One region of the Tsukamurella sp. II2bb genome, then DNA from elsewhere that is predicted to be linked to it. Evidence: riboswitches for the same ligand, from Rfam matches in the RefSeq annotation. Region 1 holds a riboswitch; the other holds the start of a gene.
The links. A riboswitch is a leader RNA that binds a small molecule or an ion and turns the genes downstream of it on or off. The one in region 1 is predicted to bind S-adenosylmethionine.

Region 1 (14,767 bases):
TGGTGATCGGCGGCATCCTCGGTTGGAACATCCTCCGCCCGTCCGGCGAGCGGCTCAGCGATTCCGCGCAGATCCAGGTCACCATCGGCCAGTACTACGGCGCGCTGAACAAGGGGCGGTACTCGGACCTCGTCGCCAACACCTGCGCCAAGGACCGCGCCGCCGCCGACTTCCCGAAGGAGGCCGGCTTCGCCGATGCGCGTAAGGCCGTCGTCGAGCGGGAGGGCGAGGCGAAGCTCGACGAGAAGGACGTGAAGAACCTCACCGTGAACGGCGACGCCGCGTCCGCCGATCTCACGGTGAAGTACGAGAAGGCGGGCCCGCGCACCGAGCAGGCCCGATTCGTCCGCGAGGACGGCAAGTGGAAGAAGTGCTCGTGAGCTACGCCGGAGACCTGACCCCGCGACAGGCGTGGGAGCTGCTGGAGAGCGACCCCGCCGCGATCCTCGTCGACTGCCGCACCGAGGCCGAGTGGAACTACGTCGGCATCCCCGAGCTCTCGCAGCTCGGCCGGAGTCTTGTGCTCGTCGAATGGCAGCGCTATCCCGACGGTGCCCTCAACCCCGCGTTCGTCGCCGAACTCCGCGCCAAGGGCGTCACCGACGAGACCCCGGTCGCGTTCATCTGCCGATCCGGTCAGCGGTCGATCGGCGCGGCCGAGACCGCCACCGCGGCAGGCGTGGCCCGCGCCTACAACGTGCTCGACGGCTTCGAGGGGCCGATCGATGCACTCGGCCATCGGGGCATCGCGGGCTGGCGTGCCGACGGACTGCCCTGGCGGCAGTTCTAGGCTGAAGCGCATGACGGAGTTCAGCCCCCTGCCCGACGGCCTGCGGCCCGAGACGTACGCCGTGCGCGGCGGCCTCCTGCGTACGAACTACGAGGAGACCTCGGAGGCCCTGTTCCTCAACTCGGGGTACACCTACCAGAACGCCGAGGCCGCCGAGGCGGCGTTCAACGGCGACATCGACCGGTTCGTCTACTCGCGCTACGGCAATCCGACGGTGGCCATGTTCCAGGAGCGCCTGCGGCTGCTGGAAGGTGCGGAGGCGTGTTTCGCGACCGCGTCGGGCATGTCGGCGGTGTTCACCGCGCTCGGCGCGCTGCTGCAGGCGGGGGACCGGCTCGTCGCGGCGCGTTCGCTGTTCGGCTCCTGCTACGTGGTGTGCAACGAGATCCTGCCGCGGTGGGGCATCGAGACCGTCTTCGTCGACGGCGAGGACCTCGCGCAGTGGGAGGAGGCGCTCAGCGTCCCCACCCAGGCGGTCTTCTTCGAGACGCCCGCGAACCCGATGCAGGGGCTCGTCGACGTGCGCGCCGTCGCCTCGCTGGCTCATGCCGCGGGCGCGCAGGTGGTGCTCGACGCCGGCTTCACACCCGTCGGCTACCAGGATTCCTTCGGCATGGGCGCCGACGTGATCGTGCACTCGTCGACCAAGACCATGGACGGCCAGGGCCGGGTCATGGGTGGTGCGATCCTCGGCCGGTTCGACTACATCGACGGCCCGGTCAAGCAGCTGATGCGGCACACCGGCCCGGCGATGGCGCCGTTCAACGCGTGGGTGCTGCTCAAGGCGCTGGAGACGCTGGACCTGCGCGCCGAGCGGGTGAGCGCGAACGCGCAGAAGGTGGCCGAGTTCCTCGACGCCGATCCGCGCGTGTCCAAGGTGCTCTTCCCCTTCCTGCCCTCGCATCCGCAGTACGAGCTGGCGAAGCGGCAGATGAAGGCCGGGGGCACGGTGATCACCCTCGAGCTGGCGGATTCGGCGTCGGCCGCGGGCAAGGAGCGCGCCTTCGAGTTCCTCAACCGGCTGCAGGTCATCGACATCTCCAACAACTTCGGTGACGCCAAGTCGCTGATCACGCACCCCGCCACCACCACGCACCGCGCGACGGGGCCGGAGGGGCGCGCGAAGATCGGCCTCACCGACTCGATGCTGCGCCTGTCCGTGGGGCTGGAGAACGCCGACGACCTCATCGAGGATCTCGACCGCGCCCTGGGCTGAGTCATGCCGTCGCGAGTCCGGTCGGTTTCCTGCGCTATCCGTGGGTTTTCGGCCGCACTCAGAGCGGCGGATCGTCGATGGCGGCGCGCCACGTGCGGACGACCTCCGCTGAGACCGGCGCGTTCCACCCGTCGGGCCGTGCCGCGCTGCCTATGTGGAAGGCGTCGATCCCCGCGGCCAGCAGGGCCGCCAGGTGATCGAGCCGCAGGCCACCGCCGACGAGTGTTCTCAGCGGACCGCCTGCTTCAGCGAGCAGTGTGGTGAGTCCGTCGTCTACGCCGGTCGGTGCGCCGGCGGTGAGGATCGTGTCGAGACCGGGAAACTCGGTGATCGCGGCGCGGAGTACGGCCCGGTCCGCACAGTGATCGATCGCTCGGTGGAACGTCCACGGAGCACCGCCCAGCTCGGCGACGATCCGCGCGGTGGCATCGAGATCGATCGTTCCGTCGGCGACGAGGAAGCCGAGCACGAACTCCCTCGCCCCCGCCTCGCGCAGCGCGGCGGTCCGGCGGAGCAGCTCCCCGAGGTCGCCCGCGGCGAAGCCGTCGGTGAGTCGCAGCATCACCCGCACCGGGATGTCCACGGCCGCCAGAACCTCCGCGACGGTCGCGGGGGAGGGGCTGAGCCCGTCCGCCGCCATGTCGGCGACCAGCTCGACCCGGTCCGCCCCGCCCTCCTGGGCCGCGACCGCATCCCCCGCGTCCAGCGCGATGACCTCCAGCAGTGCCATGCATCCACGGTCGCACGCCGGGGCCGCGGTGTGCCGGGAAACTCGGTGGACCGCGTCCTTGCAGTCGAATACGCTGCTGGACATGGATATGAGGAAGTTCCCCGAATCGCTGCGGCAGGGCCCCTGCCGCCGGTTCGGTGTGTCCGCGTAACCTGCGGCAACCCGGGCCGTCGCTGTCATCGCCGGCTCGGAGCCATGCGCGTCACGCATCGCCTCTCGGGCCGGTGACCATCACACCGAGACGAGAAAGACATGGAGAAGATCACCAAGACCCTGGTCTCGTGGGCGTCCATTCTGGACGAGAAGACCCGCGAGCAGGCGATCACCACGGCGAAGCTGCCGTTCATCTACCCGCACATCGCGCTGATGCCCGACGCCCACCTGGGTAAGGGTGCCACCGTCGGTTCGGTCATCCCGAGCCTCGGCGCCGTGATCCCCGCGGCCGTCGGCGTCGACATCGGCTGCGGCATGATCGCGGTCCGGACGCAGTTCACGCTGGCCGACCTGCCCGACGATCGGGCGACGGTCCGCGAGGCGATCGAGCGGGCGATTCCACTCTCGCCCGGCCGGTACAACAAGAAGGTCGTGGCGACGGCGGAGCCGCGGATCGCGGAGCTGGAGGCGCTCGCCGAGCGGGCCGATTTCGACCCGGCTCAGTACGCCGGGAACTGGAAGCTCCAGCTGGGTACGCTGGGCGGAGGAAATCACTTCGTAGAGCTAAGCATCGACGACGACCAGCGAGTGTGGGCGTTCCTGCACTCCGGCTCCCGCGGTGTGGGCAACAAGATCGCCCAGCACCACATCGCCGTCGCGGCCCGTCTGTGCAAGCAGTGGTGGATCGAGCTGCCGGATCCGGACCTGGCCTACCTCGTGGAGGGCACGCCCGAGTTCCGCCGCTACATCGCCGAGCTGAAGTGGGCGCAGCACTTCGCGCTGCTCAACCGTGAGGAGATGATGGACCGGGTGATCCGGCAGCTCGGCGAGTGGGTGGGAACGCCCGTCGTCGAGGCGGAGCGGATCAACTGTCACCACAACTTCACCCGGCGCGAGAAGCACTTCGGCAAGGAGGTGTGGGTGTCGCGGAAGGGCGCGATCGAGGCCACGGAGGGCAAGCCCGGTCTCATCCCGGGTTCGATGGGGACCGCGTCCTACATCGTCGAGGGCAAGGGCTTCGCCCCGTCGCTGAACAGCTCGCCGCACGGCGCGGGCAGGGAGTACTCCCGGTCCGCGGCGCGCAAGGCCTTCACGCACGAGCAGCTGCGGGAGGCCATGGTGGGCATCGAGTTCCGCGACAGCGCCGACTTCATCGACGAGATCCCGCAGGCCTACAAGCCGATCGACCGGGTCATGGCCGACGCCGACGACCTGGTGACGGTGCGCGCCGTCCTGCGGCAGATCGTCAACGTGAAGGGGCAGTGACCCGTTCCCGGGCTGGGGCTTCTCAGCCCGGGAACGGATCCTGCGTGTGCCCGACCAGGTCGGCGACGGAGTTGATCGTGCGGGTGGGGCGGTACGGGAACGCGGCCACCGACTCGGTCGTGGAGATGCCGGTGAGGACGAGAATGGTCCGCAGACCGGCCTCCAGGCCGCAGACGATGTCGGTGTCCATCCGGTCGCCGATCATCAGGGTGTCCGCGGAGTGCGCCCCGAGCGCACGCAGCGCGGAGCGCATCATCAGCGAGTTCGGCTTCCCCACGTAGTACGGCGAGCGGCCCGTGGCTTCGCGGATCAGCGCGGCGACGGCACCCGTTGCCGGGAGCGATCCGTCCTTCGACGGTCCCGTCGGGTCGGGGTTGGTGGCGATGAACCGCGAGCCGCGCTCGATCAGCCGGATCGCCGTGGTGATCGCCTCGAACGAGTACGTGCGGGTCTCGCCGAGGACCACGTAGTCCGGGTCCTTGTCGGTCAGCACGTAGCCCACGTCGTGCAGGGCGGTGGTCAGCCCGGACTCGCCGACGACGTACGCGGTGCCGTCCGGCCGCTGGTCCTGCAGGAACTTCGCGGTGGCGAGCGCGGAGGTCCAGATCCGCGCCTCCGGGATGTCCAGCCCCGTCGCGAGAAGCCGTGCCCGCAGGTCGCGCGGCGTGCGGATCGAATTGTTGGTGAGCACCATGAACGGGGTGCCGGCCGCGGTGAGCTCGGCGATGAAGTCGTCGGCGCCGGGGATCAGGTGCTCCTCGTGCACCAAGACGCCGTCCATGTCCATCAGGTACGTCCACTCGGTCATGTCTGCGAATCTACCCGCGCGGGTTTCGCGTCGCCGTGATTCCAACCTTGACCGCGGCCCATCCGCAGGGCATTCTCGACGGCAGGTCATGAGTGCCAGCGACAAGCCCCGGCTCGCTGGTCGGCAACCCTCCTCCGCGGTGGGGTGCTCCGGGTGACGACCTGGCCGTGCCGGACCGTGCACGGCAAGCGCGGATTCGCGGCACACGTCTGACGGCGGTGCCGTGCGTCCTCATACCGAAGGACTTCTGATGAGCATCGCCACCACCGAGCGCGCCGTCTGCCTCAGCCCGACCATCACCTCCCCGCTTCGCGGCACGCCGCTCGCCCTGGGCCCGCTGGCCGCCGTCACCGGTGCTGACGAGTACGCCCCGCTGCGCGACGGCGCGACCGTCCGCTACGCCAACTTCGACTACGCGGCCAGCGCTCCGGCGCTGGTCGAGGTGCAACGCGCCGTCCAGGAGGCGCTGAGCGAGTACGCGAGCGTGCACCGCGGCGCCGGCCATCTCTCCCAGCGCTCCACCGCCCGCTACGAGCGCGCCCGGGACACTGTGGCGGAGTTCGTCGGTGCCCGCCCCGATGACCACGTCATCTTCACGGGTAACACCACCGACTCGATCAACCTCCTGGCCGGCTGTGTACCCGGGGAGGTCGTCGTCCTCGACTGCGAGCATCACGCGAACCTGCTGCCCTGGAAGAAGATCGGTGCCCGGGTGGTCTCCGCGCCGCTGTCGATCGAGGGCACCCTCGAGGTGCTCGAGAAGGAGCTGACCGCCCGCCCCGCGGCCCTGGTCAGCGTGACCGGCGCGTCCAACGTCACGGGGGAGGTGCTGCCCATCCGCCGGATCGCTGCGCTGGCCCACCGGCACGGCGCGCGCATCGCCGTCGACGGGGCGCAGTTGGTCCCGCACCGTCGTATCTCGTTGCGCGAGAGCGGCGTCGACTACCTCGCCTTCTCCGGACACAAGCTCTACGCGCCCTTCGGCTCGGGCGTCCTCGTCGGCCGGGCCGACTGGCTGGACGAGGCCGAGCCCGTGCGCTGCGGAGGAGGCGCCAGCTACGAGGTGATCGGCACGCCCGTCTCGAAGTCGGTCGAGGTGGCCTGGCAGACCGGGCCGGCGCGGCACGAGGCGGGATCGCCGAACGTGCTGGGCGCGGTCGCGATCGCCGCCGCCTGTGAGGCCATCGCGGCGCTCGGCGAGGACGCCGTCGCCCGGCAAGAGCGCTTCCTCACCGACCTGCTGCTCGCCTCGCTCGAGGGCATCGACGGTGTCCGCACGCTGAAGATCTGGGCCGACTCCACCGATCGGGTGGGGATCGTCGCCTTCACCGTCGACGGCCGCACGCCCCGCGAGGTCGCGGAGTTCCTCTCCGCCGAGCACGGGATCGGCGTGCGCGACGGGAAGTTCTGCGCCCATCCCGTCGTTCACCGGTTGGGGTGCTACGACGGCGCCGTCCGCGCGAGCCTCGGCCTCGGCACGAGCGAGAACGACGTGCACCGCCTGGTGCGCGCCCTCGAAGACCTGTCCGCACGAGTGAAGTAGTCGCCCTTCTCAGGAGGAAGAAGTCATGACCGTCTCCCGTCCCGCCCTGGTCGTCACCGTCGACGGTGAGCCCGAGTCCGTGCACCTGACCCGGGTCCGGGCCGCCGATCTGCGCCTCGCGCAGCGCCAGCGCGGCTACCTGCGCGCCGAGGCCGAGCGCGCGGGGCGGGAGCCGGACGCGGTAGCGCTCGAGGTCGACGTGGTCATCGATGAGCGCGCGGCCGACGCCCGGGCCAGCTACGCGCCGAACGGGACCACGGTGCAGGGCATCACGTACGTGGGCACCCCGTCGGGCCTGAAGTCCCTCATCGAGGACGTCTACGCGGCCGAGGTGGCGGACGCGGTGGTGCTGCGCCCCGTCGGCGGGGCTCGCACCAAGGATCTCATCGCGACGCTGCTCGCAGCGTAAGCGTCGTACGCCCGCGCTGCGGGCGGGCATACTGATCGGCGTGACCGCGCAGTTCTCCGCCCGTACCGAGGTCGTCCGCGCCGCCCTGGCCTCGGCCGGCCACCCCGACACCGTCGTGCACGTCCCCGCCGGTGCCAAGACGGCCGCCGAGGCGGCCGCGGCGCTGGGCTGCGACGTGGGCGCGATCGCCAACAGCCTCGTCTTCCTGGCCGACGGTGCCCCGCTGCTCGTGCTCTCGAGCGGCCGCCACCGGGTGGACACCGCCGGACTCGCCGATCGGCTCGGCTACGGCGCGATCACCCGCGCCAAGCCCGACGACGTGGTCGCCGCGACCGGACAGGTGATCGGCGGCGTCTCACCCGTCGGACATCCGGTGCCGCTGGTCACCGTCATCGACGAGTCGCTGCGCGACTATCCCGACCTGTACGCCGCCGCGGGCACGCACGACACCCTCTTCCGGACCGACTTCGCGGCGCTGGTGGCCCTCACCGGCGCCAGGATCGTCAGGACATCGGCGGCATCGGGCGATTCGCCCGAGTCGACTAGCTCTCCTAAGTAGTTGTAGGCTGCATGTAGTTTTGCGTGTCCGGACACGGTGGCGTGCCCGGAAGTGACCTGCGGAGGCGTGATGACGGACGAGGAACGGGCCGAACGGATCGAGGGGATCGTCGGCGTGATCGCCGAGCTCACCCGGCTCAAGGAGCGGCACGCGGTGATGACCCGGCACGCGGTCGCTCCGGACGGCGTCGAGCTGGCCGCGTACACGGCGCTGTTCGCCCTCGTGAAGGACGGCCCGATGCGCTCCTCGGTGCTCGCGGAGCAGATCCACACGGACCCGTCGACCGCGAGCCGGTACGTGACCACCCTGACCAATCTGGGCTACGCCGAGCGCACGGCGGACCCGTCGGACCGCCGCGCCGCGCTGGTCTCCGCCACCGAGGAGGGGCGGGCGAAGATCGAATTCATCCGCCAGCAGCGCAACGAGAAGCTGCGACCGCTCATGGAGCAGTGGACCGACGAGGAGATCGACCAGTTCGTCACGCTCGGGAACCGGGCGCTGCAGCAGTTCGATCAGGCCCTCAAACTGATGCGGGAGAGCGAATGACCACCGCGACGGCGGCACCTGCGGAGACCTCCGGCGCGGGGCTGACCCACAAGCAGATCCTCTACATCCTCTCCGGCCTCATGACCGGCATGTTCCTGGCCGCGCTGGACCAGACGATCGTCTCCACCGCGATCCGTACGATCGCCGACGACCTCAATGGCTACAAGCTGCAGGCCTGGGTCACCACCGCGTACCTCATCACGTCGACGATCGTGACCCCGCTCTACGGCAAGCTGTCCGACATCTACGGTCGCAAGCCCTTCTTCATGTTTGCCATCACCGTCTTCGTGATCGGTTCGCTGCTGTGCAGCACCGCCACCTCGATGTACGAGCTCGCCGCCTTCCGTGCCGTCCAGGGCCTGGGCGCGGGCGGCCTGATGTCGCTGGCGCTCACCATCATCGGTGACATCGTGCCGCCGCGGGAACGCGCCAAATACCAGGGCTACTTCCTCGCGGTCTTCGGTACCAGCTCGGTTCTGGGCCCTGTGCTCGGCGGCGTCTTCTCCGGCGCCGACGAGATCCTCGGCATCGCCGGCTGGCGCTGGGTGTTCCTGGTGAACGTGCCGATCGGCGTCGTCGCGCTGGCCGTCGTCCTACGGGTGCTGCGGCTGCCGCACACGCGGCGCGAGGGCGTGCGCATCGACTGGTTCGGCGCGATCGCGCTCACGGTCGGCCTGGTGCCGCTGCTCATCGTCGCGGAGCAGGGCCAGGAGTGGGGCTGGGGTTCGACCAGGGCAATCGCCTGCTACGCCATCGGGGCCGTCGGGGTTCTCGCGTTCGTCGGGATCGAGAAGCTCATGGGCGAGGACGCGATCATCCCGCTGCGGATCTTCAAGAACGTCATCTTCGCGCAGGGCGTGCTCATCTCGATGGTCGTCGGCGCCGCCATGTTCGGCGGTATCTCGCTGCTCCCGCAGTACTTCCAGGTGGTCCGCGGCGCCAGCCCGACGAAGGCGGGCTTCCTCATGCTGCCCATGGTCGCCGGCCTCATGCTCGGATCGATCCTCGCCGGCCAGATGATCTCGCGCACCGGCCGGTACCGGATCTTCCCCATCATCGGCGCCGTCCTGCTCACCGCGGGAATGTTCGGCATGCACTACATCAGCGCGGACGTGCAGATCGGCTGGGTCATGGGCGGCGCAGCCGTGATCGGCTTCGGCCTCGGCAACCTGATGCAGCCGCTCACCCTCGCGCTGCAGAACATCCTGCCGCCGCGGGACATGGGTGTCTCCACGGCCGCGGCCACGTTCTTCCGGCAGATCGGCGGCACGCTCGGTGTGGCGGTCTTCCTCTCGGTGCTGTTCACGAAGCTGCCGACCACGATGACCGACCGGCTCACGGACGCCTCGCACGATCCCGAGTACACCGCCGCGCTGCAGCGCGCCGCCGCCGGTCATGACGGCCCCGCCGCACAGGATTTCGCCGCGAAGCTGATCCACGGCGACTCCAGCGCGGTCAGCGGCATCATGTCCGATACCTCGGCCCTGCAGAAGCTCCCCGACACCCTCGTCCATCCGCTCAAGGCCGGCTTCGCCGACTCGATGGACGTCGTCTTCCTGGCCGTGACCGTGCTCGCGGCGGTCGGCCTGCTGCTGGTCCTGTTCTGGAAGTCGGTGCCGCTGCGGACCGCGGCGGGTATCGAGGCGACCTCCCCGGGGCACCCCGACGGTGCGAGCGCTGACAGTGCGAGTGCTGCGGCGATCGAGACGGCGGAGATCAGCGCCGCCGCCGAGTCGGTGGCCGGTGCCGTACCCACGGAGCGGATCGGGACCGGACCGGTCCCGCCGGCCGGGCCCACGTCGGCCCCGCCGACGGTGCCCCTCGCCTCGGCGCCGCCGACGGTGCGCCTCGCTCCGGCCCCGGCGACCGCTCCTCCGACGGTGCCTCCGGCGCCGGCACAGCCGTCCCGGTCCGAGATCGACGAACTCCGCCGGCAGAACGCCTCGCTCGCCGCGGAGCTGGCGGACCTGCGGACCGGCTACCGGGCGATCGCGGGCAACACCCGGCTGCGCGCCGCGGGCACGACGGATCCCGTGCGGTTCACCGTGGAGGCCACCGGCGCCGGCGGCTCACGCGCGGGCCGGATGGTGGTGCCGCGCGGCGAGATCGAGACGCCGGCCTACCTCCCCGTCGCGAGCCGCGGCGCGATCGCGGGCCTGACCCCGCGTGAGTTGACCGACCTCGGCGCGCGGGCGCTCGTCGTCGATCTGCACGAGCTGTACCTGCAGCCCGGCCCCGACGTGATCGAGGGCGCCGGCGGAATCGGCGCGGCCATGGCCTGGTCGGCCCCCACCGTCGCCGACACCGGCGTGGCTGCCCTCGCCGCGCAGCGCAGGACGCGGATCACCGACGAGGGCATCGCCTTCCGCGGCCGCCTCGACGGCTCGCCGCACAGCTGGGACCCGGAGACGGCGGTACGGTTGGCGCACCGCATGGGCTTCGACGTCGCCTTCGCTCTCGCCGACCCGGATGATCCGGTGCGGACCGAGCGCTGGGCGCGGCGCGCGCTCGCCGAGCACGGCTGGCAGACCGCGGACCGGCACGATGCGCTCTCGCTCTGGGCCGTCGTGACCGGCGGTGCCGACCCCGAACGCCGGCGGACCTCCGCCGCCGCCCTCCGGCGGCTGGGCGAGGAGGACCGCCGGGCCGGTGGACTGGGCTTCGGCGGCTACCGGATCGAGGACGTCGGCGCCCCCGCGCGGGGCGCGGCGGCACTGCGCGCCGCCCTCGGGGAGCTGGAGTCCGATCGGCCCCGGTACCTCGCGGACATCGCGGGCCCGGCGGATCTGCTAGCCGCGATCGAGGCGGGCGTCGACCTCATCGACGGTGCCGAGCCCGCACGGGCGGGCGCCGCGGGCCGGGTCTACACGTCGACGGGGATCCTCGACGTCACGGATCCCGCGCTCCGCGACGACTTCCGGCCGCTCGACCCGGCACCGGGCCGGCTGGGCGGGGGCAACCGCGTCGACGCCTTCACCCGGGCCTACGTGCACCACCTCCTCGTCGCCAATGAGGGGCTCGCCACGACGCTGTGCACGCTGCACAACGAGCACTTCTTCGTCTCCCTGGCCGCCGCGGCGCGCCGGGCGATCGCAGAGGGGCGCTACCCCGGCTTCGTCGAGTCCTTCCTCCGTGGGTTCGGTAAGGTCTAGCCCGATCCAGTCCCCGATCGGCAGGAGAAAGCCGGTGCGCCGCAGTGCCCTGAACCGTTCCTTCGGCATCGTCGCGGCGGCAGCCGCGGCGGGCCTCGTGCTCACCGCCTGCGGCGGGGGCGGCGGCGAGACCTCACCCACGTCCGCGACGCCGAGCATCGACCTCGCGCCCAAGGCCCTGGTGCAGGCCGACCTGCCCGCCGGGCTGACCCTGACGACCGCCTCGGCCGACGACGCCTTCCAGGGCGCGTTGAACTCCGTCGGGCAGGTGCAGGCGGCGGAGATCACGCCCGCCGGCTGCAAGGACAAGAGCGTCGCCGCGCAGCAGGAGGTGGCGGAGACGATCAAGTTCGGCGTGCAGCAGAACGTGACCAAGGACGGCGCCGGCGTGTACGGCATCACGCTGCTGCCCGACTCCGCCAAGCTGTCGGTCTTCGAGGCCGCGGCCACGGGCGATTGCGCCACCGTCAAGTACGGCGACAGCCTCACCCAGACCGCCGTGCGCAAGGACCTGCCCGCCGGCATCGGCGGGACCGGTTTCGTGCTGGAGATGACGCGCAAGGCGGGCGAGCAGTCCGTTGCCTCCGAGACCGCCTACTTCAGCAAGGGCGGTGCGGTCGCGCTGGTCACCGCCAGCCCGACCGCCGACGGCAAGGTGGACCAGGCCGCCTTTGCGCAGATCGTGCAGAAGGTCGCCGGCAAGCTCTAGTCGCTCCGAGCGACGGGCCGGCCGGGCCCCGCCCGACGAGAAGCGGCGGCGAGGAATCCCTCGCCGCCGCTTCTCGTGTGAAGTGCGTCAGTGCGCGCTGGAACCGGCGGTCTCGGCGCGGGCGATCGACCGGGCGATCTCCTCCTCGGCCTCCTTCTTGCCCACCCAGGACGAGCCCTTGACGAACTTGCCCGGCTCGAGGTCCTTGTAGTGCACGAAGAAGTGCTCGATGGCGTCCAGCTCGAACTTGTCGATGTCGCCGATGTCCTGCACGGAATCCCAGCGGGGGTCGCCGGCGGGGACCACCAGGACCTTGTCGTCGCCGCCCTTCTCGTCCTCCATCTTGAACATGCCGATGGCCCGGCAGTCGACGAGCGCGCCGGGGATCACCGACTCCTGTAGCAGGACCAGAGCGTCCAGCGGGTCGCCGTCCTCACCCAGGGTGTCCTCGATGTAGCCGTAGTCGGTGGGGTAGCCGAACGACGTGTACAGGTAGCGGTCCAGCTTCAGGCGACCGGTCTTGTGGTCCACCTCGTACTTGTTCCGCGAGCCCTTGGCGATCTCGACGGTGACCTCGAATTCGACGCTCATTGTTTCCCTTCGCTCGCGTCAACCATGCACGCTGAGGATACCCGTTGCACCGTCGATTCGACCCGCTCGCTCCGCTCCCGGCGCCGGGGTGACGTTAGGGTGGTCCGGTGCGACGCTCGCGGCTCCGACGGACTCTCCTGCGCCTCGCGATCACCGTGGTCGTGCTGGCGCTCGTCGTCGTCGGCGCGGTGGCGGCCGCCCTGGGCTGGGGCGTCTACCGGGATCGGCAGGCGCTCGCGGACAAGGTCCCGCCGCGACCGGCCGAGGTCGCCTACCGCCCCGCGATCGCGGAGGCGAGCGCCGCGGCGGCCCCCAGCGCCGCCGGCGTGTCCGCGCAGATCGCCGCGGCCCTGCGCAACCCGGACCTGGGCGACCTCACCGGCGTGATCGCCGACGCGGGGACCGGCCAGGTGCTCTGGCAGCGCGACGCCGAGCGCCCGCGGACCCCGGCCTCCACCACCAAGGTGCTCACGGCGGCCGCCGCGCTCCTGACCCTGCCCGCCGACAAGCGCATCACGACCACGGTCGTCGCGGGCTCGGCGCCCGGCGAGGTGGTCTTCGTCGGCGCGGGCGACCCGACGCTTCGCGCCGGCGCGTCGTCGATCTTCACCGACGCGCCGAAGATCGCCGACCTCGCGGCGCAACTGCGGCGCAGCGGCACCCCCGTCACCAGGATCGTCGTCGACACCTCCCTGTTCACCGGTCCCGATTTCGCCCGCGGCTGGGAACGCGTCGACATCGCCGGCGGCGACATCACCCCGATCCAGTCCCTCATCGCCGATTCGGGCCGGATCCGTCCGGGCGAGGACTACTCGCCGCGCGTGAGCGACCCCGCGATGGTCGCGGGACAGGACCTGGCCGCCGCGCTCGGGCTGCCGCCGACCGCGGTCACCGCGGGCACCGCCCCGCAGGGCGCCGCGCGGCTCGCCTCGGTCCAGAGCGCGCCGCTGAGCACCCGCCTGCACGACGCGCTGGTGCACTCGGACAACGTGCTCGCCGAGTCGATCGGCCGCGAGGTCGCCCTCGCGGCGCACGAGCCCGCCTCCTTCGACGGTGCCACCCGGGCCGTCACCGGGGCGCTGCGGACGGCGGGTTTCGACCTGACCGGCGTGGAGCTCTCCGACACCAGCGGCCTGTCGAACCTCAACCGCATCCCGGCGAAGGTCCTCGACGGTATCGTCACGGCCGCCGCCGGTTCCGGGAAGCCGCAGCTGCGACCCCTCCTCGACCTGTTGCCGGTGGCCGCCGCGACCGGCACCCTCACCGACCGCTACGTCACCGCCAACCGGCCCGGCGCGGGGTACGTCCGCGCCAAGACGGGCAGTCTCTCGGGCGTCTCCACGCTTGCCGGGTACGTCACCGGACAGGACGGTGCGGTCCTCACCTTCACGCTCATGTCCTCCGGCACGCCGGTCGACGTGGCCCGCCCCGCGATGGACGCCGTGACCGCCGCGCTGCGCGGCTGCGGGTGCCGCTGATCGCCATGGCCGGGTCGAAGGAGCAACGCGCGCAGGTCGATTGGGCGGTCGCCGGAGCCTCCGGTCGCCGGGTCGCCCGGGTGCTCGGGGACGGCCCCGCCACCACCGCCTACACCCGCGACCGTGCCGTCGAGCAGCTCCTCGAGTTGGCGGCGGACGCCGAGGAGCACGTGCGCGCCGTCGCGGGCCTGCACACGCCCGGAGCGGTCCCGCCCGCGCGTACGGTGGACAGGCGGGAATGGGTCTCCGCGGCAGCGCGATCCATGGAGGCGCTCACCGAGCCCGACGGGGCGCGACCACCCGGGCTCGGTGCCCGGCTGGCCGGTGTCCAGGCCGGGGCGATGCTCGGGATGGTCTCCGGTTCGATTCTGGGCCAGTACGATCCGTTCGGCGTCGACGGGGGCGAGCTGCTCCTGGTGGTGCCCAACGTGCTCGCGGTCGAGCGCGCTCTGCGCCTGCGGCCCGACGACTTCCGGATGTGGGTGTGCCTGCACGAGGTCACGCACCGGGTGCAGTTCGGCGCCAATCCCTGGCTGCGGGACTACATGCGGGACAACGTCGGTGCGCTCACCGGCGCTTCCGGCACCGGCTCCGTCGCCGACCTGCTGGCCCGGGTGCAGAAGGCCCTCTCCGGCGGCGCGCGGCACGGCGGCGTGATCGGCGTACTCGAGATCGCCGCTGCGCCCGAGCAGTTCGCGGCCGTCGAGCGGCTGCTCATGCTCGGCACGCTGCTCGAGGGGCACGCCGACCATGTCATGGACGCCGCCGGGCCGGCCGTGATCCCCACCGTCGCGACGATCCGCGCCGCCTTCGACCG
Region 2 (14,767 bases), on a different contig from region 1:
GGCTCAGTATCGAATGAAACCCTAACGACCGCGAGTCGAACAGGCGTGAGCCGTCCCACTGTACCGGGGAGATAGGATGTCGGCCGTGACGGCTGAGGTATTGGACGGCAAGGCTACCCGCGACGAACTCTTCGAGAGTTTCCGGGAGCGGGTGAGCGCCCTGCGTGCGCGTGGCATCGCTCCGGGGCTCGGCACGGTGCTGGTCGGCGACGATCCGGGCTCGCAGTCGTACGTCAAGGGCAAGCACGCGGATTGCGCCAAGGTGGGGATCGAGTCGATCCGCCGCGACCTGCCCGCGGACATCACCCAGGCCGAGCTCGAGGCCGTGATCGACGATCTCAACGCCGACCCGGCGTGCACCGGCTACATCGTGCAGCTCCCCCTGCCCCGGCACCTCGACGAGAACGCGATCCTCGAGCGGATCGACCCGGCGAAGGATGCGGACGGCCTGCATCCCACCAACCTGGGCCGGCTCGTGCTCGGCGCGGAGGGGCCGCTGCCCTGCACCCCGCACGGCATCGTGTACCTGCTGCGCCGGTACGACGTCCCCCTCGACGGCGCGCACGTCGTCGTCGTCGGCCGCGGCGTCACCGTCGGCCGGCCGATCGGGCTGCTGCTCACCCGGCGCACCGAGAACTCGACGGTCACGTTGTGCCACACGGGAACCCGCGACCTCGCCGCCGAGGTGCGGCGCGCCGACATCGTGATCGCCGCCGCCGGCGTGCCGGGGCTGATCACGGCCGACATGGTCAAGCCCGGCGCTGCGGTCCTCGACGTGGGCGTCAGCCGCACCGCCGACGGCTTGCGCGGCGACGTGGCACCCGGCGTCGAGGAGGTCGCGGGCCACCTCTCGCCCAACCCCGGTGGGGTCGGGCCGCTGACGCGGGCGTTCCTGCTGGGGAACGTGATCGACGCCGCCGAACGCGACCTGGCTCGTTCGGGCGGGGTCTAGTGGCCGAACCCGCGGCCGAGCAGTACCGGCGCGCCAGGATGGTGCGCGCGGTGGTTGCGAACGCGGGATACGTCGCCGTCGTCGCGGTGCTCGTCGCCGGAATGGTCCTGATCGGCCTGGAGTACTGGCGTCGTGGCCTGTTCGTCTTCGGCGCGGGCACGGGCTTCGCGGCGGTCCTGCGGGCGGTGCTGCCCGAGCGCCGGCAGGGGCTGCTCCGGGTGCGCAGTCGCTGGTTCGACGTGGCGGTGCTCGCGCTCGCCGCAGCGGCGATCCTCGTGGTCTCCTGGGGGATCAATCCGCTGGACACCTAGTCGATATGCAGATCCCCGAATTCTGAATACTTTCTGCCGTATGTAACGTTTCGGCTTCGGGTACGATGTGCTGAGGTAACGGCTCGTCGCGCGATCCGATCGGAGGTGCCATGCGGATCTCGTCCTTCGGCGCCTCCGTGGGCTCCGGGCCCGTGCACTGCGTCCTCCTCGACATCGAGGACGGTCATGTCGTCGGCAGGCAGGCGCGCACCATCGACCCCGGCCCGTACCGGCTCGGCCACCGCGGCGACCTCCTCTCCTCGGGCTTCGATCTGCTCGCGAGCCACGCGGAGCGCGCGGTCGACGTCTCCGCCGTGACCGTTCGCAGCCGGCGTGATCTGCTGTCCGTCCGCCTGGGCGCCCGGGGCGGGGTACGCGGTGCCGGGATCGTGCCGGAAGCGGACGCGGCGCTGCGCGGTCTCGGCGAGCGCGGTGCGATCGCCCGGTACGGCAGCGCCCTCATCGCGGATCTGGCCGCCGACGGGGTGCGCCTGTACACGGTGCACGACGGTGCCGTGACCGCCGAGCGCCGCACGCGCGCCGTCGTCGTCGACGGGCACGGGGCCGCGTCCACCGATCACGTGGCCGCACTGATCCGGTCGGCGATCGCCGGCGCCGCCGTCGCGCCCGCGGCGCTCGCACTGATCGGTTCCGGGGCGCAGAACGCCGTTGTCCGGGAAGCGGTCTCGGCCGTCGCACGCGACGCCGGCGTGGAACCGGTCCAGGTCGACGAGCCGGAGACCATCTCGGCCGCCGGGGCGGCCCTGCTCGCGGCCGACCGCCGCGCCGCGGGGACGGCACCGTCGTCCCTGGTGGAGGGTGGGATCGGGGTCCTGGGCGGGCACAGCGTCCGGCTCACCGCCGCGGTCCTCCCGCTCCTGGTGGTGGCGGCCCTCGTGGGCGCGATCATCGCCACCGGCTACGCGACCGGCATCATCGGGCCCACCGCCCGCACGACCGAGGAGGTCGTGCCGACCTCCGACACGGCTACCAGTGCCGTCCCGGCCACCTCGCCGGAGCAGCTCTCGAGCTCCACGTCGACGCCGGGGCACCAGAAGCCGGTCGTGATCCCCACGACCGTGCCGCACGAGCCGGCCGGGGGCGACGAGGTCACCCCCACCATGACCACGTTCGCCCCGCCGCCGGTGATCCCCACGACCGTCCGGCCGCCGCTTCCGACGGTGCCGACGACCCCGCCCCCGTCACCGACCGGCACCCTGCCGACCACGATCCTCCCGTCCATCCCGACCGGGACCCCGCCGGGCGCCGTCGTCCCCTCCGAGGGAACCGCGACGAATCCCTCGCCGTCGGGTGAGGCGCCGCCGCCGGCGCCGGGGCACGGGCTCGGGCTGGGCGCAGGTCTCGGCGCACCGAACGTCACCGGAGCGCCTCCGGCGACGGGGAGTTCGAGTTCGAATCAGGTGAACACCGGAGCGGCGCAGTCGGAGCGGACGTCGACCAGTGTGGTGCACGGGCCCGGCACTGCGGTCGTGGCGAGCGCGCCGACCGTCACGACGCCCGCGCTCTGACGGTCAGCGCCGCGCGAGGTCCAGCGTCCGGGTGAGGAGCTCCGCGACGGCGTCCATCTCGGTCAGGAAACCGTCGTGGCCGTCCCGGGAATGGACGACCACCAGCTCGCCGCTGCCGGGGAGCAGGTCCGCCAGCTCCCGCTGCAGGCGCAGCGGATACAGGCGGTCGGAATCGATCCCGCCGACCACGACCGGAACCCGGCACTCGCGGAGCGCCGCCTCGATACCGCCGCGGCCGCGGCCGACGTCGTGGTGGTTGAGGACGTCCGTCAGTACGACGTAGCTGCCGGCGTCGAACCGGTTGACCAGTTTGTCGGCCTGGTGGTCGAGGTAGGAGGTGACTGCGTACCGGCCGCCGGTCAACGGATCCTCGTCGCCCTGGGCGTCGTTGCGGAACCGGCTGTCCAGCTCGATCTCCGTGCGGTAGGTCAGGTGCGCGATCCTGCGCGCGACGCCCAGGCCCGCGGTGGGGGCGTGACCGGATTCGTGGTAGTCGCCGCCCTGCCAGTGCGGGTCCGCCGTAATCGCCGCGATCTGCGTCGTCTGGGTGCCGATCTGGTCGGCCGTCGCCCGGGCGCCCACCGCGAGGATCAGGGCCGAGCGCAGGAAGTCGCCGTACATGAGGGCCCACTCCAGAGCCCGCGCGCCGCCCATCGACCCGCCGACGACCGAGGCGATGTCGTGGACGTCGAGGGCGCGGAGCAGCGCCGCTTCGGCTTCGACCTGGTCGCGGACCGTGATCACGGGGAACCGGGAGCCGTAGGGGCGCCCGTCCGGCGCGAGCGAGGCCGGCCCCGTCGAACCCGAGCACCCGCCGAGGACGTTCGCCGAGACGACGCACCACTCGTCGGTGTCGACCGCGGCGCCGGGCCCGATCAACCCGTCCCACCATCCGGCGGACCGGTGATCGGCGTCCGGGGGGCCGGTGACGTGCGAGTCGCCGGTGAGGGCGTGCAGCGCCAGCACGACGTTGTCGCGGGCCGCGTTGGGCCTGCCCCAGCGTTGGAAGGCCATCGTCACGTCCGGCAGGACGACACCCGACTCCAGGACCAGCGGTCCGAGCGACAGCGACTGCACGGCACCGTCGGGCACCCGGGCCCAGTCTGCCGGGGGACTGTCGATGGGCCGTCCTGTGCGGATACTGATGGTCACCGAACCTCTCCTCGCGCTTGCCACCCGGCGGGTAGACCGGGAAACCAGGTCATCACCCGGGGCACCCCACCGCGGTGGAGGGTTGCCGGTCAGCAAGCCGGGGCTGTGCGCTGACGCTCATGACCTCTTCCTGCATCATAACCGACCGTTTTCCCGTGAACGAGGTCACAGGTCCGCAGGGAAGCGGGGGCGGAGCCGGGACGTTGCACCCTCCCGTGCGCACTTCTACCCGGACCTCGCTCGCGGTCGGCGCCATGGCGCTCGGCGGCTTCGGCATCGGTACCACCGAGTTCGCGGCGATGGGGCTGCTCCCCGACATCGCCGCCGACCTGCGGGTCACCGAGCCGGTCGCCGGCCACGTGATCTCGGCGTACGCGCTGGGCGTGGTGGTCGGTGCCCCGCTCATCGCCGCGGCGTTCGCGCGGGTGCCGCGCAGGGCGCTGCTGATCGCGCTGATGGTCGCCTTCACCGTGGGCAACGCTCTCTCCGTCTTCGCGCCGACCTACGGGACACTGATGGCGGCCCGGTTCGTCGCGGGCCTGCCGCACGGGGCGTTCTTCGGGGTCGCCGCGCTGGTGGCCGCGCATCTGGCGGGGCCCGCGGACCGGGGGAAGGCCGTCGGCCGGGTGCTGATGGGCCTCTCGGTCGCGAACGTCGTCGGCGTGCCTCTGGTGACCTGGCTCGGGACGGCGCTGGGGTGGCGCTACGCGATGGCCGTGGTCGTGCTGATCGGCGCGGTCACCGTCGCCGCCCTCGCGGCCTTCCTGCCCGCCGTGCAGATCCCGCTCACGAACCCGCTGACCGAACTCGGGGCGCTGGCCCGCCCGCAGGTGTGGTTCGCGCTGCTCACCGGTGTGGTCGGCTTCGGCGGCATGTTCGCCGTGTACACCTACATCTCCACCACGCTGACCTCGGTGTCGGGTCTCAGTGCGGCCTCGGTGCCGGTGGTGCTCGCCGCGTACGGCGTCGGCATGGTGATCGGCAACGCGGTCGGCGGCCGGGCGGCCGACGGCTCGGTGGTCCGGTCGATCGCGGTCGCGCTGGCGGCGCTGGTCGTGCTGCAGGCGCTGTTCTCGCTGTTCGCGGCGCAGCCCGTCGCGGCGGTCACTCTCTTCTTCCTCATCGGGCTCACCGCGTCCGCGCTGGTGCCCGCGCTGCAGACCCGCCTGATGGACGTGGCGGGGGAGGCGCAGACCCTCGCCGCCACGCTGAACCACTCGGCGCTCAACATCGCGAACGCGCTCGGTGCGCTGCTCGGCGGCGCCGTCATCGCCGCCGGTGCCGGGTACACCGCGCCCGCGCTCGTGGGCAGCGGCCTCGCGCTGGCCGGGCTGGTGATCTTCGGGATCGGGATGCGGTCGGCGCGACTGTCGGCGCGACGGAGCTCAGAACTTGTCGGTGTCGCTCGGTAGGGTCGTCGGCATGCGAAGGATCCTCGCGCTGTGCGCGATCGCGCTGCTCGCCGTTCTCGGGTTGGTCGCGTGCGGCAAACCGGCGGTCGGGCCCACGGCCACGGCCACGTCGGCCGCCACCGCGAGCTCCGGCGCCGCGGGCGCCTCCGGTACCGTGCCGCGCTCCGGGTCGGCGGCCGCGGCGGCTGGCCCGTCCCGGTCGGCGGCACCGTCGAACTCCGCGGTGCCGCAGCGCGTCCTCGCGACGCTCGCCCGGATCGACGCCGGCACCTGGCCGCCCCAGGACGGCTCGGGGACGCAGGGCGGCCGGAACTTCGGGAACTTCGAGGGCCGGTTGCCCGCCACGGATGCGCAGGGCAAGCGCGCGAAGTACACGGAGTGGGACGTCAACGTCCGCAAGCCCGGGCAGAGCCGGGACGCCGAGCGCATCATCACCGGGGCCGACGGCAGCGCCTGGTACACCCTGAACCACTACGAGACCTTCACGAGGATCCGATGAGCACCCTCCCGCAGTTCCTCTCGTCCGGTACCGGCGCGGCGCTGACCGGCGCCGATCTGGATTCCGTCAAGCGGCGCGAACGGCCGCGCGTGCTCGTCGCACGGGGCAGTCGCATGCGCACCAAGGCGGCTCTTCTCGATGAGGTCTCCGCCGTCCTGCAGTTCCCGCTCCACTTCGGTGAGAACTGGGACGCGCTGGCCGATTGCCTCGGGGACATCGATTGGTCCGGGGGGCGGGAGCCCGTCGTCCTTGGCGTCGCCGAGGCCGAGCAGGTGCTCGCCGACGAGCCCGAGTTGCTGTCCACCTTCGTGTCCGTGCTCGCGGACCGGGACGTGCACGTGCTCCTGGCCGTCTCCGAGCATGCCGACGGGCCCGGCGTGCGTTCCGCGTGGGCGGGCTCGGGCCTGACCGTGGAGGCGCTCGCATGATCATCAGCTCGATCAACGTCAACGGCGTCCGCGCCGCGGTGAAGCAGCGGTCCGAGGAGAATCTCGGCATGCTGCCCTGGCTCCGTGCGACCGAAGCCGAAGTGGTGCTGCTGCAGGAGGTCCGCGCCACCCACAAGCAGACGCTCGCGGCGCTCGCGCCGGCACTGGAGGAGGGCTGGCACCTCGCGGCCGCGGAGTCCTCGACCGCGGGCCGCAACGGCGTGGCCGTGCTCTCCCGCCGCGAGCCCGATGCGGTGCGGATCGGTTTCGGCAGCGCGGAGTTCGATCCCACCGGCCGCTACATCGAGGCCGATTTCGGCGGCCTGACCGTCGGCTCGCTCTACCTCCCCTCGGGTGACGTGGGCACCGAACGGCAGGACGAGAAGGACCGCTTCCGTGCCGAGTTCGGTGCGTACCTGGCGAAGCTGGGGCGACGTCGCCGCGAGGTGCTCGTGTGCGGTGACTGGAACATCGGCCACACGGAACTCGACATCAAGAACTGGAAGGGCAACGTCAAGAACTCGGGGTTCCTGCCCGAGGAACGGGCCTGGATGAGCGAGCACATCGGCGAGGGCCGCGCCTTCAAGGACGTGGTGCGCGAGCTGCACCCCGGCGTTCCCGGGCCGTACGCGTGGTGGTCCTGGCGGGGGAAGGCATTCGACAACGATTCCGGCTGGCGTATCGACCTGCAGATCGCCAACAACGCACTCGCGAAGCGCGCTGTCTCCGCCCGCGTCGAACGCGCGGACGCCTACAACCTCCGCTGGTCCGACCACGCACCGGTCACCGTCGAGTACGCGGACTAGGAGGTCCCGGCCCGCGGACTCGGGCAGCGCGACGTAGCCGTGTGCGCACGCGCGTGCCGTCGCCGGCGGGAGACCGAAGGCGCGGGCGAGCACCGTCGGGCCGGATACTGGCGGGACTCGCAGAAGTGCGGTCGATAGACTCGATCCCCGTGACCGGAACCGCACCCACCCCCGCGAAGCGGCAGCGCGCGCTGTCGGGCATCCAGCCGACCTCGGACTCGTTCCATCTCGGCAACTACCTCGGCGCGGTGCGGCAGTGGGTGCAGCTGCAGGACGAGTTCGAGACCTTCTACTTCATCCCGAACATGCACGGCATCACCACGCCGCACGACCCGAAGGCGCTGCGCGAGCGCACCCTCTTCGCCGCGGCGCAGCTGCTCGCGCTGGGCGTGGATCCCGCGCGCTCCACGATGTTCGTCCAGTCGCAGGTGCCCGAGCACGCCGAGCTGACCTGGGTGTTGAGCTGCCTCACGGGTTTCGGTGAGGCGAGCCGGATGACCCAGTTCAAGGACAAGTCGGCGAAGAACGGTACGGAGAGCTCCTCCGTGGGCCTGTTCACCTACCCGATCCTCATGGCCGCCGACATTCTGCTCTACCGGCCCCAGCTCGTTCCGGTGGGCGAGGACCAGCGGCAGCACCTCGAGCTCACCCGTACATTGGCGCAGCGCTTCAACACCCGGTTCAAGAAGACCTTCGTCGTGCCCGAGGCGTACATCGTCTCCGACACCGCGAAGATCTACGACCTGCAGAACCCCACCGCCAAGATGAGCAAGTCGGCCGAGTCCGACGCGGGGCTGATCAGCATCCTCGACGACCCCAAGGTGATCGCGAAGCGGGTCCGCTCCGCCGTCACGGACACCGAGCGGGAGATCCGTTTCGACCGCGAGAACAAGCCCGGCGTGTCCAACCTGCTCACCATCGAGGCGGCGTTCACCGGTGCCACGATCCCGGAGCTGGAGCTGGCCTACGAGGGCAAGGGCTACGGCGATCTGAAGGTCCGGGTAGTGGATGTCCTGGTCGAATTCGCGTCGCCGCTGCGCGACCGCGTGCGGACCTACCTCGACGATCGCGCGGAGCTGGACAAGGTGCTGGCCTCGGGCCGCGAGCGGGCGCGCGACATCGCTTCCCGCACCTTGGCGGACGTCTATGACAGGGTGGGGTTCCTGGCCCCGTAGGGCCGCACGTGCACGAGCGAACAGCAGGAGGGCGAGTCCCGATGCTCCAGAAGTACCGTGACAGATGGCCGTGGTTCGACCACGTCATGGCCGCCGCGCTGCGGTACCAGGACAAGAAGGGCGACTACTTCGGCGCCGGGATCACCTACTTCAGCGTCTTCGCGCTGTTCCCACTCGCGATGGTCGTCTTCTCCATCGGTGGCTACGTCCTGGTCAACGACGCCGAGCTGCTGGCGGAGATCAAGCAGCGGATCGGCGACGTGATGTCGAACCAGGAGATGGCCACCACCGTCAATCAGCTGTTGGACCGCGCGATCTCCTCGCGCGGCACCGTCGGCCTGATCGGCCTGGCGGGCGGCCTGTGGGCCGGGCTGGGCTGGGTCGGCAACGTGCGCGCGGCCCTGACGGAGATGTGGGACAGCGAGGAGCCCGAGCAGAACTTCGTCAAGCAGAAGCTGGCGGACCTCGCGGCGCTCGTCGGCCTGTTCGCCGCCATCGTGGTCTGCTCGGTGCTCATCGCTGTGGGCAGTAGCCCGCTGACCGCGACCCTGCTCGACGCCCTCGGCCTGGAGGGAGCACCCGGGCTGCGCTACCTGATCGCGGGGGTCACCCTGCTGGTCACCGTGTGCGCCACCTGGGTGCTGTGGACGTTCGTCATCGCCCGGATGCCGCGGGTCAGCTTCCCCTGGCGCAACGCCCTGCGGGCGGGGCTGCTGATGGCCGTCGTCTTCACGGTCTTCACGCAGTTCGCGACTCTGATCATCGGCACCACCCTGCGCAGTCCCGCCGGGGCGACGTTCGGTCCGATCCTCGGCATCATGCTGTTCATCTACTTCACGGCGCGGATGCTGCTGTTCGCCACGGCCTGGGCGGCGACGGATCCGCGTAACCAGCGCTACGTCGTTCCGGCTGCTCCGGAGCCCGTGGTGATCTCGCCCGTGGTCCGCTCGGAACCGGATGCCGGCCGGACGGCGCTCGCCGGTGCGGCGGGCCTCGTCGCCGGCCTCGGCCTCGGTTCGCTCCTGCGCCGCAAGCGCTGACCGCGGCCCAGCGGGCCGGACACCGGCGGCGGCTCAGGCGTCCTCGGGAGCCGTCGCTCGCGGCAGGGTGCGGCCGCGGAAGAAGGCCGGCCGGGTCACCGCGCACGCCACCATCAGCGGCACCCCGAGGACCAGCATGCCGATGCCGATCACGAAGACCCCGCCGATGCCGCCGATCACGGTCTGGCCGTAGCCGGGCGAGATCATGTCCACCGCGCTCTGCACGAACGCCCAGATCATCGCGATCCCGCCGAGCACCGGGAAGATCAACCGCAGCACCAGGTTCCGCAGCGACCGCCGGACCGTGCGCCGGAAGTACCAGGCGCACCCGAAGGCGGTGATCGCGTAGTAGAAGGCGACCGCGAGGCCGAGGGAACTGATCGAATCCTCCAGCGTGTTCCGGCTCAGCAGCGCCAGCGTGAGGTAGAAGCCCAGCGCCGAGGCGCCCATCACGACGGTGCCGAAGGACGGCGTCAGGTACCGCGGGTGCACGCGCGCGAACCGCTCGGGGACGGCCTGGTAGATCGCCATCGCGAGGGTGCCCCGCGCGGTGGGCAGCACCGTCGACTGCGTCGAGGACAGCGCGGACAGGGCGACGGTGAGCACCAGCAGCCCGGCCAGGATCGCGCCGCCGACGGGGCGGCCCAGCACGGTGAGCACGTCGTCGTGGTTGTCGGTATTGCCCAGTCCGAGGCCCGTCGCGCCGAAACCCGAATAGGCCTGCACGGCCACCGCGACCAGCACGTACGTGCCCATGAGCACGACCGTGGCGAGTACCGCGGCCCGGCCCGGGGTGGACGACGAGTCCTTGGTCTCCTCACCGACGGCGAGGCAGGCGTCCCATCCCCAGTACAGGAAGATGCACAGGATCACCGCGGCCGCGACCTGCGAGGCGCTCAGCCCGCGCGGGTCGAGCCAGTCCCAACTCGGCCGCACGGCCTGCGGGCCCGCCGAGCCCCGGTAGACCGCCCACAGCGCCGCGGCCGCGGCGACGCCGAGCACGGCGAACTGGATCGACATGAGCACGTTCTGCATGCGCTCGGAGACGACGATCCCGCGGTACGACACCCAGGTCATCGCGACGATCAGTGCGCAGCCGAAGCCGATCACCGCCACCCGGTCCTCGGCGAGGGAATTCAGGCCGACGAAGCGGAACAGGTAGGAGGCCGAGATCTCCGCGACGTTGGCCAGGCAGATGATCGCCGAGACCGCGAGGCCCCAGCCGCCCATCCATCCGATCCACGGCCCGAACGCCCTGCTGCCCCAGGTGAACGTGGTTCCCGCGTCGGGGGTGTCGGCGGCCAGCTCCTTGTAGGCGACGGCCACCATCAGCATCGGCAGGAAGGCCACCACGAACATCGCCGGCGCCTTGCCCTGCACGTGCCCGACGACGCCGCCCAGCGTCGCCGCGAGGCTGTACGCGGGGGCGGTCGACGACAGGCCGATCGCCATGTTGCTCAGCAGGCCCAGCGAATCCGAGCGGAGCCCCTTGTCCGGGACCGACGCGGCTCCGAGCGGCGCGGCCACCACGTCAGCGTCCCCGGTTGATGCGCATCGCGGCACCGACGAGGACGGCGATCAGGGCGAGGCCACCGAGGCCGACGAGTAGCCGGGTGCCGCCCGCCAGGCCCGACGATCCGCTCTCCACCACGCGATCCTCGCCGCCGGAGGGCCGCTCCGCCGCGCCGGACCCCGACGAGGGAGTGACCAGCGTGCCCACGGATTTCCCGCGCAGCGCGACGCCGTAGTCGAGCAGGCGCCGGTACTGATCCCAGTAGGTGTTCCCGGTGTGCGACAGGCCGAACATCTGGACGATCACGTAACGGTGGCCGTCCCGGTCGACCGCGCCGGCGAAGGTCTTCTTCGCGTCGTCGGTGTAGCCGTTCTTGCCGGCGACCGCGCCGGGGAAGTCCGTGAGCAGGCGGTTTTCGTTGATGATCGGGTACGGCGCCACGGACGTGGGAGCGGGCGGCGCGCTCGCCCCCGGCGGCAGCGGGGTGGGCGGCGCGGTCGTGGGCACCGGCGGGTGTCCGGGGAAGGTGATCCGCGGCGTCGCGGCGATCTCCACGAAGCGCTTGTCCTGCAGGCCCGCCCGCAGGATGAGGGCCAGGTCGTAGGGGCTGGAACTCCCGCCCGGGCCGTCCAGGCCCGACGGGGTCGCGGCGCGCGTGTCGTGCGCGCCGAGCGAGGCGGCGAGCTCGTTCATCTTCCGCACGGTCGTCTCGACCCCGCCGAGCTGCCGAGCCAGTGCGTGCGCGGCGTCGTTGCCCGAGATCAGCATGAGGCCCTCGAGCAGGTCCTTGACCGTGTACCGGCCGCCGGGGGAGACGCCGGCCGCGTCCCCCTCCTGGGCGGCGTCCTCCGCGGTCCCCTCCACCACCGTGTTCAGGTCCAGGTCGCGCAGCACGACCTGTGCGAGCAGCATCTTGATGGTGCTGGCGGGCCGGTACCGGCCGTGCGGGTCCTTGGCGGCGAGGACGGTGGGGTCGGTGCCGGCGGTGACGTCGGCGACGAGCCACCCGGCGGAGTCGATGCCGGGCGGGACCGGCGGCGCACCGTCGGGCAGGACGAGGCCGCAGCCGGCCAGCGCGGCGCCCCCGACGGGAGGATCGGGGATCGGCAGTGGCGCCGGGCTCGGTTGTCCGGGCTTGGGCACCTCGGAGGCGTCGACGGCGGGCGGCGGCACGTGCTTGTGCGGGCACGCGTCGGTCACCAGTGTCTTCACCGCCGGCCCGGGGACGGGCGTCGGGGTGGGGGCGGGCGTCGCGCCGGCCGGTGCGACGCCGAGCGCGCCGAGGAGGCCGACGACGGCTGCGGTTCTCAGGGCGCGCGCGATCATCGCGGCTCATGCTAGTCGGCTACGGTGGCGGTATGACGGAGCGCTGTTCGAGTTTCGCCGACGAGCCGCTCCCCGGCACGGCGACCACGGAGACCGGTTGGCTCTGCATCGAGAACGAGTCCGGCTGGGGCCGGGACCCGTTCTCGGGCGAGACCTTCGCTCCCGAGGTGGGTGCGGCCGTCGAGAGGTTCGCGGCGGAGCGCGGGCTGCGCGTTCTCCTGGTCCGCCGTCCCGGGCGTGCGGCCGGGACGGGGCCGATGCGGGTCTTCGTCGCCGACTCGGTGCCCGGCCGCACGGCGCTGCGGATGTTCACCGTCGACGATTACGCCGAGATCCCGGGCCTGCCCGTCGACGATCCGGCCGCGGGCGAGCCGTCCGGCCCGATCGCGCTGGTGTGCACGAACGGCAAGCGGGACGTCTGCTGCGCGGTCCTCGGCCGGCCGATCGCGGCCGCGCTGGCCGACAGCTACGCCGAGCCGGTCGTCTGGGAGTGCTCCCACACCGGCGGGCACCGGTTCGCGCCGGTGGTGATCGTGCTCCCCACCGGCTACACCTACGGCCGGGTGACGGAGGAGCAGGCGCAGGCGGCGCTCGACGCGGCGCGGGCCGGCACCGTCGCCACCTCCGGGCTGCGCGGACGGTCGTCCCTGCCGCCCGCCGAGCAGGCGGGGGAGGTCGCCGTGCGCGGGCTCCTCGGTCCCGTCGGGCCGGACGTCCTGCGCACCGCGTCCGACGGTGACGGCACCGTCACCGTCCGGCACGAGGACGGCCGCGCCTGGACGATGACGGTGCGCTCCGAGGACCTGGCGCCGCGGATCATGTCGTGCGGGAAGAAGCCCTCCGCGGCCCGAGCCTGGCGGGTCGCGGGTATCGGCGCCGACAGTCACTGACCACGAGCACGCCGACTGTGGCGGGCATCATATTCCGGTTCGTCCCGGTTCGAGAAGGTCAGCCCAATCCGAATATTCCACATGGAGTAATTGCGGAGTAGCGTCACCTCCGAGCGCACGAACGGAGGTGGGAGATGGCGCGGGAACGGGCCCTGACCCCGCTGGCGATCGCCGCGCTGGCCCTGCTCACCGAGCGGGACATGCACCCCTACGAGATGTTCACGACGATGACGGAGCGCCGCGAGGATCTCGTGGTCAAGCTCCGTGCCGGCTCGCTGTACCACACGGTCAAGCGGCTGGCGGAGGACGCGCTGGTCGCCGAGGTCGGCACCGACCGCGACGGCAACCGGCCCGAACGGACCACCTACTCGATCACCGCGGCGGGCCGGGAACGGTTGCGCGACACCGTCGCCGCCCTGCTCGCCGAGCCCGTCGAGGAGTACCCGAGCTTCCCGCTCGCCGTCTCCGAGGCGCACTACCTGGGCCGGGACCGGGTGCGCGCACTGTTCGTGGCGCGCATGCAGCGGCTCGAAGGGCAGGTCGCCGCCATGCGGGCGGGGCACGCCCGCGCGCTGAGGCACGCCGCCGAAGCGCACCTGCTCGACCTGGACTACCTGATCGCGATGCGCACCGCCGAGGCCGACTGGCTCCGGCGCACCGTCGAACGACTCGACGACGAGACCTTGGAATGGAAGGTGACCAGTCATGACGAATGACGCCACCCCGGAGGCGAAGCCGTACGACCCGGGCGCCCTGCCCGGCCTGCCGTCGGGCTACCGGCCCTGGCCCGCCCTGTGGGCGCTGGTCGTGGGCTTCTTCATGATCCTCGTGGATTCGACGATCGTCTCGGTCGCGACCGACGCGATCTGGATCGACCTCACCAAGGGCACCGATCTCAACGGTGTCATCTGGGTGACCAGCGGCTACCTGCTGGCGTACGTGGTGCCGCTGCTGCTCGCCGGGCGGCTCGGCGACATGTACGGGCCCAAGCGGCTCTACCTCGTGGGCCTGACGATCTTCACGCTCTCGTCGGCGTGGTGCGGCCTGTCCGGATCCATCGGCATGCTGATCGCCGCCCGCGTCGTGCAGGGCCTCGGCGCCGCGCTGATGACGCCGCAGACGATGGCCGTCATCACCCGCACCTTCCCGGCGAACAAGCGCGGCACCGCGATGGCGCTGTGGGGCTCGGTCGCCGGCGTCGCGATCCTCGTCGGCCCGCTGGCCGGTGGCGTGCTCGTCGACCGGCTCGGCTGGGAGTGGGTCTTCTTCGTCAACGTGCCCGTCGGCATCGCCGCCTTCGTCGCCGCGGTGATCCTGGTGCCGAACCTGCCCACGCGCAAGCACAAGCTGGACGTCCCCGGCATCGTGCTCAGCGCCCTCGGCCTGTTCCTGCTGACCTTCGGGCTGCAGGAGGGCCAGAAGGAGGACTGGTCGACGGGGATCTGGGCGATGATCGGGGGTGGCCTGGTGCTGCTCGTCGCTTTCGTCTGGTGGCAGTCGAAGGCGGCGGAGCCGCTCATGTCGCTGTCGCTGTTCAAGGACCGGAACTTCTCGCTGGCCAACGCCGCGATCGCGTGCATGGGCTTCTCCGTGACGGGCATGTCGATCCCGCTGATGCTGTTCGCGCAGAAGTCGATGGGACTCACGCCCACCCGCTCCGCGCTGCTCCTGATCCCCCTCGCCGTGATCTCCGGGGCGCTCGCCGCACCGTCGGGCAAGCTGGCCGACAAGGTG

Region 2: another riboswitch for S-adenosylmethionine. It lies ahead of metX (homoserine O-acetyltransferase MetX); the one in region 1 lies ahead of AC21LY_RS17000 (aminotransferase class V-fold PLP-dependent enzyme).

What each region holds. Positions count from the first base shown of each region.
Region 1 is NZ_JBYPZI010000007.1:206,599-221,365, forward strand. Features, by position in the region: gene AC21LY_RS16970 (Rv0361 family membrane protein) at 1-380, shown strand, start outside; gene AC21LY_RS16975 (rhodanese-like domain-containing protein) at 377-790, shown strand; gene AC21LY_RS16980 (O-succinylhomoserine sulfhydrylase) at 801-2,006, shown strand; gene AC21LY_RS16985 (copper homeostasis protein CutC) at 2,065-2,736, opposite strand; gene AC21LY_RS16990 (RtcB family protein) at 2,989-4,155, shown strand; gene AC21LY_RS16995 (HAD-IIA family hydrolase) at 4,178-4,963, opposite strand; SAM riboswitch class IV at 5,048-5,160, shown strand; gene AC21LY_RS17000 (aminotransferase class V-fold PLP-dependent enzyme) at 5,214-6,506, shown strand; gene AC21LY_RS17005 (hypothetical protein) at 6,532-6,915, shown strand; gene AC21LY_RS17010 (YbaK/EbsC family protein) at 6,956-7,474, shown strand; gene AC21LY_RS17015 (MarR family winged helix-turn-helix transcriptional regulator) at 7,544-8,020, shown strand; partial or broken gene AC21LY_RS17020 (MDR family MFS transporter) at 8,017-9,678, shown strand; gene AC21LY_RS17025 (tRNA-ribosyltransferase family protein) at 10,066-11,172, shown strand; gene AC21LY_RS17030 (hypothetical protein) at 11,207-11,881, shown strand; gene AC21LY_RS17035 (inorganic diphosphatase) at 11,969-12,472, opposite strand; gene dacB (D-alanyl-D-alanine carboxypeptidase/D-alanyl-D-alanine endopeptidase) at 12,580-13,950, shown strand; gene AC21LY_RS17045 (zinc-dependent metalloprotease) at 13,941-14,767, shown strand, end outside.
Region 2 is NZ_JBYPZI010000013.1:35,774-50,540, reverse strand. Features, by position in the region: gene AC21LY_RS22635 (bifunctional methylenetetrahydrofolate dehydrogenase/methenyltetrahydrofolate cyclohydrolase) at 86-952, shown strand; gene AC21LY_RS22630 (DUF3017 domain-containing protein) at 952-1,263, shown strand; gene AC21LY_RS22625 (hypothetical protein) at 1,374-2,792, shown strand; gene metX (homoserine O-acetyltransferase MetX) at 2,796-3,944, opposite strand; SAM riboswitch class IV at 3,953-4,069, opposite strand; gene AC21LY_RS22615 (MFS transporter) at 4,160-5,356, shown strand; gene AC21LY_RS22610 (guanyl-specific ribonuclease) at 5,367-5,855, shown strand; gene AC21LY_RS22605 (barstar family protein) at 5,852-6,283, shown strand; gene AC21LY_RS22600 (exodeoxyribonuclease III) at 6,280-7,089, shown strand; gene trpS (tryptophan--tRNA ligase) at 7,239-8,264, shown strand; gene AC21LY_RS22590 (YhjD/YihY/BrkB family envelope integrity protein) at 8,306-9,304, shown strand; gene AC21LY_RS22585 (APC family permease) at 9,338-10,834, opposite strand; gene AC21LY_RS22580 (D-alanyl-D-alanine carboxypeptidase family protein) at 10,836-12,143, opposite strand; gene AC21LY_RS22575 (ferredoxin family protein) at 12,176-13,033, shown strand; gene AC21LY_RS22570 (PadR family transcriptional regulator) at 13,168-13,749, shown strand; gene AC21LY_RS22565 (DHA2 family efflux MFS transporter permease subunit) at 13,739-14,767, shown strand, end outside.